Euzebya sp.: one gene and its partner. The protein of the gene in region 2 interacts with the protein of the main gene of each other region in a pairwise test. Links are inferred from orthologs where the notes say so. Each region holds a gene or a part of one and is shown on either strand. Other genes may lie near its edges.

Region 1 (5,106 bases), on a different replicon or contig from region 2:
GCTGCGCCGTCGCGCGGGCGGGGGTCGTCGTCATGTGCGGGCGAGCGGCGAGAACCCCAGGCCGGGGTCGGCGTCCAGGTCCAGCGGCGTGCGCTGCCCCGCGACCAGCCGGTTGAAGCCGGCCGCCGCGATCATCGCCCCGTTGTCGGTGCAGAGCACCGGCTGGGGCAGCAGGAGGCGCCGCCCGGTGCGGGCGCAGCCGTCGGTCATCGCCTCCCGCAGGCGGGTGTTCGCGGCCACCCCACCCACGAGGGTGACCGTGCCGATGTCCTCGGCGGCCGCGGCGTCGAGGGTCTTCGCGACCAGCACGTCGACGATCGCCTCGGTGAAGGAGGCGGCGACGTCGCTGAGCACGATCTCCTCGTCCGCGGCGTCACGGCGGCGGAGCTCGCGGATCACGGCCGTCTTGAGGCCGGACATCGAGAAGTCGTAGGTGCCGTCGCCCAGCATCGCCCGCGGGAACGCGATCGCGGTCGGGTCGCCCGTCCGGCTGAGCTGGTCGATCTCGGGGCCGCCGGGGTAGGGGAGGCCGAGGAAGCGCGCGACCTTGTCGAAGGCCTCGCCGGCCGCGTCGTCGATCGTCGCGCCGATCGTGGAGAACGTCCCGGACGCGTCGAGGCGGACCAGGCTGGTGTGCCCGCCGGACACGATCAGCGCCAGCAGCGGGGGGTCGAGCAGCCCGTACTCGAGCTGGGTCGCGCACACGTGGCCCTCGAGGTGGTTGACCCCGATGAACGGCAGGTCGTGGGCCAGCGCGATCGACTTGGCGCCGGCGACGCCGACGAGCAGGGCGCCGACCAGCCCCGGGCCGGCGGTGACGGCGACGCCCTCCAGGTCGGCGTAGGTCGCACCCGCCTCGACCAGCGCGCGGTCGACGGCGGGCAGCAGCATCTCGAGGTGCGCGCGCGCCGCGATCTCGGGGACGACCCCGCCGAAGGGGCGGTGGACGTCGACCTGGGATCCGATCACGTTCGACCGGACCCGCACGCCGTCCTCGACCAGGGCGACGGCGGTCTCGTCACACGACGTCTCGATCCCGAGCACCAGCACCTAGGTGTCCCCTCCCCGCTCCCGGTCCCCGGCGACACCGGCGATGTGCGCGCGGCGCGCCGTCTCACGCGGTCCGGCGATGTCGTGCACCCACATGATGATCGCGTCCTCCTCGCCGCCGTAGTAGCCCCGCCGCACTCCCACCGGCGCGAAGCCGACGCGCGCGTACAGGCGCTGGGCGGCGGTGTTCGATGCCCGCACCTCGAGGGTCGCCGCGGTCGTCCCGAGGGCGACGGCGGCGTCCAGCAGCGCGAGCACCAGCCGCGTGGCGATGCCCCGGCGCCGTGCGGTCGGCGCGACCGCGACCGTGGTGATGTGGGCCTCGTCGAGCGCGCGCATCACCCCGCCGTAGCCGAGGAGGTCGTCATCCTCCTCCCCCGCCCACGCGGTCAGGTACCGCCGTCCCTCGGCGGCCAGCTCGGACGCGAACAGCGCGGGCGACCACGGCCGGTCGTGCACCGACTGCTCGAGCGCGACGACCCGGTCCAGGTGCGCGGCGCGCATCGTCGCGATGCGCGGGGCCGTGCGCGCCCGCGCCCCGGCCTGTCCCGTGACCGCGGACACCGTCATGGGGGGCCCGCCGTCCCGCCGTGCAGCGCGCCCCGCTTGGCCCAGCCGATCTGGGCGTCGGCCTGGCGGAGGTAGATCGGCGTCAGCTCCTCGGGACGTCGGGTCTCCTCCCGGATGAACCGGCCCATCGCGAGCGCGACCAGGGCCCGCGCGTCGGGGTGGACCGATCCCTCGGCGACGTCCGCGCCGGCGCTCTCGAGGAGCCCCCGGTGCTGCACGGCGCCCTCCCCGACGCACAGCGTGTCCTCCGTCGTGGCCTCGAGCTCGGCCGCCAGCACGTCGGGACGGCCGCGCCGGAACTCGCCCAGGCGCTGCACGCCGCCGTGGACCGACTTGTACGTCGCCCAGAACAGCTCGCCGCGCCGCGCGTCGATGACGCTGCACAGCTGCCGACGGACGTGGCGGTGGGGGAAGGCGAGCAGGTCGAGGGATGCGAGACCGACCATCGGCAGGCTGCGCGCGTGGGCGAACGCCTGGGCGGTGGTGATCCCCACCCGCATGCCGGTGAACAGGCCGGGGCCGAGGGAGACGGCCACGCCGTTCACCGCCGAGGCGTCGACGCCGGCGGTGTCGAGGCAGTAGCGGATCGCGGGGGCCACGAACGCGCCGTGGGCGCGGGCCAGCTCGGGCAGGCCGGGGCCGATCGCCGCGGAGGCGACGACGCCCTTGTCGGTCCCGAGGCAGACGCTGGCCGCCGGGGTGGAGGTCTCGATGCCGAGGACCAGCACGTCAGCTCCGCTCCGCGAGCCACGGGCGCAGGTCCCCCAGGACCTCCACCAACCGCCGCGCCCAGTCGTGGCCGTGCGGAGTCAGCAGCACGGTCCGCGGCTCGGCCGTCCAGCCGCCGGCTGCGGCGGCCGAGGCGGCTCCGTCGCCGTCGAGGGGCGGCAGGCGCAGCTCGACCTCGAGGTGCTCGGCGGGCAGGAGGGGCGCCATCGCATCCCCCCACTCGACGAACGTGACGGCGTGGTCGTCGCCGGACTCGGCGAAGCCGACGTCGAGCACCTCCTGCAGGCTCTCCAGCCGGTAGACGTCGAGGTGGCGCACGTCGACGCGGCCCCCCCGGTACTCCTTGCGCAGGATGAACGACGGGCTGGTCACCCGAGCGGTCACGCCCAGCGCCGCCGCCGCGCCCTGCACGAAGCAGGTCTTGCCGGCACCGATCTCACCGGTCAGCGCCACGACGTCGCCCGGCTGCAGGACGGCGGCGAGCCGACCCGCGAGGAGCTTCGTCTCCTCCGGCGTCGTGGTGATCAGCTCCAGCTTGTGACCGATGGTGATCCTCGCCTGGTTGCGCATCACGGAGGCGTCAGTGTAGTCCTGTGGTCCCCTGCCTCCCCCTGACTGGTGAGTCGATGAGCAAGCTGACGGTCGCCGTGGCCGACGACGGCGTGGCGACCATGACCCTGACCGATCCCGATCGCCGCAACGCGATGGGGTACGAGATGGCGGCTGAGATGATCGCGGCCGCCGGTGACCTCGCCGGCGACCCGGACGTCCGCGCCCTGGTGGTCACCGGCGAGGGCAAGGGGTTCTGCGCCGGCGCGGACCTGCCCCAGCTGTTCGGGCGGCCGGACCGCCCGGTCGCCGAGCTGCGCGCCGAGCTGCAGGGCTACTACCGGGCGTTCCTCGCCATCCGCGACCTGTCGTTCCCCACGATCGCGGCGGTCAACGGCGCAGCGGTCGGGGCCGGGTTGAACCTGGCGATGGCCTGCGACGTCCGCATCGCGGGCACCCACGCGACGATGGGCGCGACGTTCGCGAAGATCGGCCTGCACCCGGGGGGCGGGTGCACCTGGTTCCTCGTGAAGGCCATGGGGCCCTCCCGCGCCCTCACCACCCTGCTGCTCGGCGACCTGCTGGACGCGGAGCGCTGCGTCGAGCTCGGCCTCGCCGAGGGGCCGGAGGAGGACTGCGTCGGCGTGGCCACGGACCTGGCCCACCGGTTCGCCCAGGTGGATCCGCAGCTCGCCCGCCACATCAAGCGGTCGGTCGCGCTCGCGGTCGAGACCGACGACCTCGGGGCGGTCCTCGAGTACGAGTCGTGGGCCCAGGCCGCCTCCGCCCAGTCCGACGAGCTGCGCCGCTGGGTGGCCAAGTTCAGCTGATGGCCGACGACACCGCGGCCGACGGGTTCTGGCGGATCCACGACGGGCTCCCGCGCGAGGGACCCGGCTCGCCGGCCTCGACCAGGCGCGCCCTGGACCTGTCCGGGATCGGCGGACGCGCCCGCGTCGTCGACGTCGGTTGCGGACCGGGCCCCCAGTCGCTGGTGCTCGCCGAGGCCATGCCAGATGCGGAGATCCTCGCCGTGGACGCCCACGAACCCTTCGTCGCGGAGGTGCGCCGCCGGGCGGCCGACGCCGGGGTCGCCGACCGCGTGACCGCGGTCGTCGGGGACATGGCCGACCTGGGGTCCGTGGTGGACCGCCACGTGGGCGGACCGGTCGACCTGATCTGGTCCGAGGGCGCCGCCTACGTGATGGGCTTCGAGGCGGCCCTCCGCACCTGGCACCCGGTCCTGGGCCCCGGCGGCGTGCTGGCGCTGACCGAGCCGGTGTGGCTCGCCCCCACCGTGCCGCAGGCCGTGCGGGACTTCTGGGACGAGGCCTACCCGGCCCTCCAACCCCTCCAGGTCCGTCGCGCGCAGGCGCTGCACGCCGGCTACCGGCGCATCGGCGACTTCGTGCTGCCCCGCGAGGACTGGGACGCCTACTACGAGCCCGTCCGCGCGCGGCTGGCCGAGCTGCGCGAGGACCCGGCCCGGATCGGTCCGGCTCTGGCCGACGCGATCGCTGCCACCGAGGCCGAGCTGGCGGCCTTCGACGGCGGAGGGGCGGAGGCGGTCGGCTACGCCTTCCTCGTCCTCCGACGGGACGGCTGAGCCGTGCTGTTCGGCGGCGCGCAGTGGCAGGCGGTCGCGGACGGCCGCATCACCGTGGCGTTCAGGCGGTGGCGCCGCCCCACGGTCAAGGCCGGCGGCACGCTGCGCAGCGGCGCCGGCTACCTGGCGATCGACGCCGTCGAGGTGCTCGACTCCGTCGACGACATCGACCCCGACGACGTGGCCCGAGCAGGTCACGACTCCCTCGAGGAGCTGATCGCCGCCCTGCGCCCCGCCGAGGAGGGCCGGCAGCTGTACCGCATCGCCTTCCACCCCGCGGGTGCGGACCCGCGGGACGCGCTCCGCGCCGACGACCGCCTGGGGCCCGCCGAGCTGGCCGCCGTGCGGGTGCGCATGGACCGGATGGACCGCGCCGCCCCCTCGCCCTGGACCCGGGCGACGCTGCGCGTGATCGCGGACCACCCCGAGGTCGTCTCGACCGAGCTCGCGCCGCTGCTCGACCAGGAGCGGCAGGCCTTCAAGGCCAACGTCCGCAAGCTGAAGGCCCTCGGCCTGACCGTCAGCCACCGGGTCGGCTACGAGCTGTCACCCCGGGGTCGCGCGGTGCTCGCGGCCCTCGAGGACGGGCGGTGAGGACGGGC
Region 2 (5,288 bases):
ATGTAGGTGGGGAGGGGCGGGGTCCGCTCGAAGGTCCACCGGCCTGCCTCACCCGCGTCGGGGCGGTCGGTGACGGTGCCGTTGGACACGACCTCCCACCCGGCCGGCGCGTGGACGGCGAGCTCGAACGTCGCCTTCAGGTCGGGCTGGTCGAAGCACGCGAAGACGCGGTGGGCCTCGAAGGGCTCGAACTGGGTGTAGAGGAAGACCTGGTCGTCGACCGGGTCGACGAAGCGGTGCAGACCCGCCCCCGCCGTGCTGTACGGGCAGCGGGCGGTGACCACGACCTCGTTGCGCTCGGCGAGGTCGGTGAGGTGCAGCTGCCCGCGCTCGTGGCGGACCGGCACGTCGACGCCGTCGACGGTGACCGACTCCACCGCCACCGCGTCGAGGTCGAGGAACGTGGCCGCGCCCTCGCGGGCGGTGAAGGTGACCCGGGTCGTGGATCCGAACGTCGACGGGTCCCCGTCGGCGACGTCGAGCTCGACGTGGTAGGCGACGTCGGAGATCGACGCCGCGCGGGCTCGGGCGTCCTCACGCGTGAGGTTCGTGGCGGTCACTGCGCCTCCCCTGGGGCTGCGATGGGCGGCGCCGGAAGGCTAGTCGGCCGGGACCCCCGTCGCCCTCGCCGGACCAGCCCCGGCGCATCAGCCCCGGCGGGCGACCGCGGCGCGCTCGCGGGCCGCACGGGCCGCGACGGTGGTGAGCACCGCCATGGCGGCGTCGAGTCGGCCGTGGCGGTCGTCGGCGAGCGCATCGACGAAGAGGCAGTCGGCCGTCGCCTCCAGCCGGCGGATCGCGATCGTGGCGTCCCGTGCGGCGTGGCGGTCGCGCGGGCGCGCGGTCACCTGCAGCTGGGCGTCGTCGACGGCGCTGGCGCCCGCGCGGAGCGCCTCCACCGCGGCGGCGGTGGTGCGGCAGGTGTCCACGGCGTCGCGGGCGGCCGGCTCAACCGCGTGCACCTGCGCGGTCTGCTCCGCGACCTGCGCCCACACCGCGCAGAGCGCGTCGATGTCGCCGAACAGGTCGTGGTAGGCCACCTCGAGCGTCAGCCCGTGCGCCAGGGCGATCCCCTCCCAGCACGTCTCGAGGAGGACCCGCGCGACCTCGTCCCGGTAGGTGTGGCCGAGGCTGGTGCACCCGACGTCGAGCGCCCGCGCGATGCGGTCCAGCCGGTCGAGCACCGCGGTGAGGTCGTCGTCGCGCACGACCTCACCGTACCGCCGGCGTCCACCGCCGGTCGATGGTCGATGACATGACGTCAACGCGGGATCACGCAGCGTGGTCGCGGGCGCGCGCGTGGCGGAGGGGACCGTCCAGCTTGCGCCGGATCCGCTGCCTGGCGTTGTCGATGGCCTTGTCGGTCACCCCCAGCGCCTCGGCGATCTCGGCGTACCGGTGCCCGTCCGCCAGACCGGCCAGGACGGCCACCTCGAGGTCGCTCAGCAGCTGGCGGACGACCCTGCCCACGACCTCCGCCTCGGCCCGTCGGATCAGGTCCTCCGCGGGATCGCCCGACCCGGGCCGGTCCGCGGGGAGGGGCAGGTCGGGGTGGAGGGGCACCGCGGCGTTGAGCAGCAGGTGCTTGTCCCGGGTCGCCGCCCGCACCGCGGTCAGGATCTGGCGGACGACGCAGAGCTCGGCGAAGGTGCGGAACGACGCCGGGCGCCCATCGACCCCGTCGGGCGCGAAGTCCCGGATGGCCTTGTACAGCCCGACCATCCCCTCCTGGACCACGTCGTCGCGGTCCGCGCCGGCGAGGTGGTAGCGCCGGGCTCGCGCCCGGACCACCGGCCGGTAGCGGACGAGGAGGGCGTCGAGTGCGACCCCGTCGCCGCGCCGGGCGCGCACGACCAGCTCCTCGTCGCGCACACCGGACTGCGCGGGTGCGTCCATCACTCGGGCAACCCTACGCGGCTCAGCCAGTCGCGGCGGCCCGCGCCAGGTGGCGGCGCCGCCACTCGAAGGCGGCGACCGCGGTGGCCGTCGAGGCGTTCAGCGAGTCGAGCCGCCCCGCCATCGGGATGGCGACCAGCGCGTCCGCCTGCTCGGCGACGAGCCGCGACAGGCCTCGGCCCTCCTCCCCCACGACCAGCGCCACCCGCTCGTCCATGAGGGGGGCGTCCCACACCGTCCACTCGGCCTCGCCCGCCAGGCCGAGGGTCCACAGGCCGGCGTCGCGCAGCGTCGCGAGGGCCCGGGCGATGTTCGTGACGCGGACCACCGGCAGCCAGGACAGCGCGCCAGCGCTGGCCTTCTCCGCCGCGGGGGACGGTCCTGCCGCCCGCTTGTCGCGGATGACCACACCGCCGGCCCCGGCCTGCTCGCTGACGCGCACGATCGCCCCGAGGTTGCGGGGGTCGGTCACCCCGTCGACGACCACGACGAGATCCGCGCCGGCGACGTCGGCCAGGTCGGCGTACGCGAACGGCTCGGCGACGGCGACGACGCCCTGGTGGCGCACCTCCCCCGCCATGGCATCGAGCTCGTCGCGGGTGGCGGCACGGACGTCCAGGCCCGCCTGGCGGGCCTGCTCCGCCAGGTCGTCGAGGGTCCCGCCGCCGCGCCGATCGACCACGACCCACCGGAGGGCGCGCCCGGCGCGCAGCGCCTCCGCGACCGGCTGGCGACCAGGGATGACCTCGAGCGCGGGCTCGTCGTCGGCACCGCCGCCGCGCTGCGGTCGTCCGCCCCTGCGCGGCCTGCTCACGCGAGCCGCCAGCGGGCGCCGTCCCGGGAGTCCTCCACCACGATGCCACCGGCGGTCAGGGCGTCGCGGATGCGATCGGACGTGGCGAAGTCCCGGTCCTGTCGCGCCTGGGCCCTGAGCTCGAGCAGCACCTCGACGAGCGGCGCGACGTCCGGTCCGTCCCCGGCGTGCTGGACCGGGTCCAGCCCGACGAGGCGGCAGATCGCGATCGCGGTCGCCCGCGCGGTGGCCGCCGCAGCGGCGTCCCCGCCGGACAGCGCGGCGTTGCCGTCCCTGACGACGCCGAACAGCACGCTCGACAGCTCGGGGGTGTCGAGGTCGTCACCGAGCGCGTCGACGGCCCGATCGAGGACGGCCTCGTCCGCGTCCCCGCCATCGGGTGCGCTCGCCGCGAAGGTCGTCAGGCGCCGCCACGCGGCCTGCACCTCCTCCAGGCGGTCGGGGCTGAACTGGGCGATCGAGCGGTAGTGGTGCTGCAGGAAGTACAGGCGCAGGACCGCCCCGCCGTAGGTGTCGAGCGCATCGGACAGCGTGATGAAGTTGCCGAGGGACTTCGACATCTTCTCGCCGTCGATGTTGAGCATCCCGTTGTGCAGCCACAGGCGGGCGAAGCGCTCGCCGGTCGCCGCCTCGGACTGGGCGATCTCGTTCTCGTGGTGCGGGAAGATCAGGTCGCTGCCGCCGGTGTGGACGTCGAGGTGGCCGTCCAGGTACTTCCGCGCCATGGCCGAGCACTCGATGTGCCAGCCCGGCCTGCCGGGCCCCCAGGGGGACGCCCAGCTCGGCTCCCCCGGCTTGGCCGCCTTCCACAGGGTGAAGTCGGCCGGGTCCTCCTTCCGCGGGTCCGGCTCGACGCGCGCGCCGGCCAGCATGTCGTCGAGGTTGCGGCCGCTGAGCGTGCCGTCGCCCTCGAAGGCGCGCACCCGGAACAGGACGTCCTGGCCGGGGGTGTCCCCGTCGACCGCGTAGGCGTAGCCGCGCTCGACCAGCTCGCCGATCAGCTCGATCATCTCGATGATGTGGCCCGTCGCGCGCGGGACGATGTGCGGCTCGAGGACGCCGAGGCGGCGCATCTGCGCCTCGTAGACCCGCGCGTACTGCTCGCTGACCGCGGCGGGGTCCCGACCCTCGGCGTTGGCCCGGTCGATGATCTTGTCCTCGACGTCGGTGATGTTGCGGACGTGCAGGACCTCGATCCCGTGGTGCTCGACCAGCCGGCGCAGCAGGTCCGGCACCAGCGCGGCCCGCGCGTGCCCGAAGTGGGGGACGTCCTGCACGGTCGGGCCGCAGACGTACATGCCGAACGGTCGGTCGCCGGACCGCACGTCGTCGGTCAGGACGTCCTCGAGCTCCCGGGTCAAGGTGTTGTACAGGCGCATGGCAGGTCGCAGCGTACGCGGTGGTCGACCGCACGCCGCGCGCTACCCTCTCGCGGTCTGATGTCGGTGCCCTCGGCCTCCCAGCGGGTCAGGGCTCAAGGAGCGGCCGGCGGCGGCCGATGGGGTCTGCATGCACCAGCAGGTGAACCGCCAGTCCGTGCGCGAGCGCGTCCGGACCGAGCGCGTCGTGCGCCGCATCGAGCGCCAGCGCTACGGGCAGAGCACCCGGGACTTCCACCGCCGGCAGCGCCTGCAGCGCGTCGCCTTCGGGCTGCTCGTCGCGGTGGTCGCCCTCAGCGCGCTGGCGCTCGCCGTCAGCTGACCTCGGGGTCGGCGGGCACCAGCAGCGCGACCGCGACGCAGGCGATCCCCTCGCCCCGGCCGATGGCCCCCAGCCGATCCGTCGTGGTCGCCTTGACCGAGACCGCGCCCTCGGCGACGCCGAGCAGACCGGCGATGCGGGTGGCCATCGCCTCGCGGTGCGCGGCGAGCCGCGGCCGCTGCGCGACGACGGTCAGGTCGACGTTGCCGACCGCGAGCCCGCGGCCCCCGAGCTCGGCCACCGCCGCCTGCACGAACGTCGCGCTGTCCGCGCCCGCGGTCTCCGGGCGGTCCACCCCGACGAGGCCCCCGAGGTCACCGGCACCGGCCGCGCCCAGCAGCGCGTCGACCAGGGCGTGGAGCACCACGTCGGCGTCGCTGTGGCCCGCCAGGGGCGGACCGGGGACCACCACGCCACCGAGCACGAGCGGGCGAGCCGCGTGCGCATCGTCGGGGGTCTGGACGTCGAAGGCGTGGACGTCGAGCCCCTGGCCGATGCGCACGCTCACGCCGAGGAGCCCCGGCTGACCGGCCGTGGCCGGTCCGTCCGGGTCGCGAAGAGCATCCGCCCGTTGGCGTTCGCCATGATGCTGGTCACCTCGACGGCGACCGTCGCGTCGATGGCGTCCGCGGCCCGCTCGACCACGACCATCGTGCCGTCCGGCAGGTACCCGACGCCCTGGTGGCGCTCGCGGCCCTCCTTGGCGATGCGCACCTCGAGGGTGTCGCCGGGGACCACCGGGGGTCGCAGGCTGTCGGCGAGGCTGTGGAGGTTGCGGACCTTCAGGCCCTGGACCTCGGCGACCCGCGCCAGGTTCGCGTCGGTGGTGAGCAGCGGCGTGCCGCGGGACCGGGCGACCGCGAGCAGCTGGAGGTCC

The links. Proteins that work in one complex are often made in the same cells at the same time.
Region 1: the proteins of rlmB (region 2) and tsaE interact in binary tests that used the Escherichia coli proteins (3 or more experiments, as listed by UniProt). The link is inferred for Euzebya sp. from one-to-one orthologs.

The regions. Positions count from the first base shown.
Region 1 is NZ_CAXQBR010000074.1:52,933-58,038, reverse strand. Bases 1,135-3,952 are described here. They hold tsaE (tRNA (adenosine(37)-N6)-threonylcarbamoyltransferase complex ATPase subunit type 1 TsaE), read right to left. Parts: upstream 2,920-3,952; coding sequence 2,350-2,919; downstream 1,135-2,349. Other genes in these bases: ACEQ2X_RS16350 (cyclopropane-fatty-acyl-phospholipid synthase family protein), read left to right, coding at 3,728-3,952; ACEQ2X_RS16355 (enoyl-CoA hydratase), read left to right, coding at 2,976-3,728; tsaB (tRNA (adenosine(37)-N6)-threonylcarbamoyltransferase complex dimerization subunit type 1 TsaB), read right to left, coding at 1,617-2,348; rimI (ribosomal protein S18-alanine N-acetyltransferase), read right to left, coding at 1,135-1,620. In the rest of the region: ACEQ2X_RS16380 (GNAT family N-acetyltransferase), read right to left, coding at 1-34; tRNA (adenosine(37)-N6)-threonylcarbamoyltransferase complex transferase subunit TsaD, read right to left, coding at 31-1,050; more of rimI, read right to left, coding at 1,051-1,134; more of ACEQ2X_RS16350, read left to right, coding at 3,953-4,504; ACEQ2X_RS16345 (hypothetical protein), read left to right, coding at 4,508-5,098. UniProt on the Escherichia coli protein: Required for the formation of a threonylcarbamoyl group on adenosine at position 37 (t(6)A37) in tRNAs that read codons beginning with adenine.
Region 2 is NZ_CAXQBR010000075.1:60,978-66,265, forward strand. What follows is about bases 815-3,814. They hold rlmB (23S rRNA (guanosine(2251)-2'-O)-methyltransferase RlmB), read right to left. Parts: upstream 2,711-3,814; coding sequence 1,919-2,710; downstream 815-1,918. Other genes in these bases: ACEQ2X_RS16750 (hypothetical protein), read right to left, coding at 815-1,208; ACEQ2X_RS16755 (sigma-70 family RNA polymerase sigma factor), read right to left, coding at 1,273-1,896; cysS (cysteine--tRNA ligase), read right to left, coding at 2,707-3,814. Outside these bases: pepN (aminopeptidase N), read right to left, coding at 1-560; more of ACEQ2X_RS16750, read right to left, coding at 648-814; more of cysS, read right to left, coding at 3,815-4,089; ACEQ2X_RS16770 (hypothetical protein), read left to right, coding at 4,220-4,411; ispF (2-C-methyl-D-erythritol 2,4-cyclodiphosphate synthase), read right to left, coding at 4,404-4,919; ACEQ2X_RS16780 (PIN/TRAM domain-containing protein), read right to left, coding at 4,916-5,288. UniProt on the Escherichia coli protein: Specifically methylates the ribose of guanosine 2251 in 23S rRNA.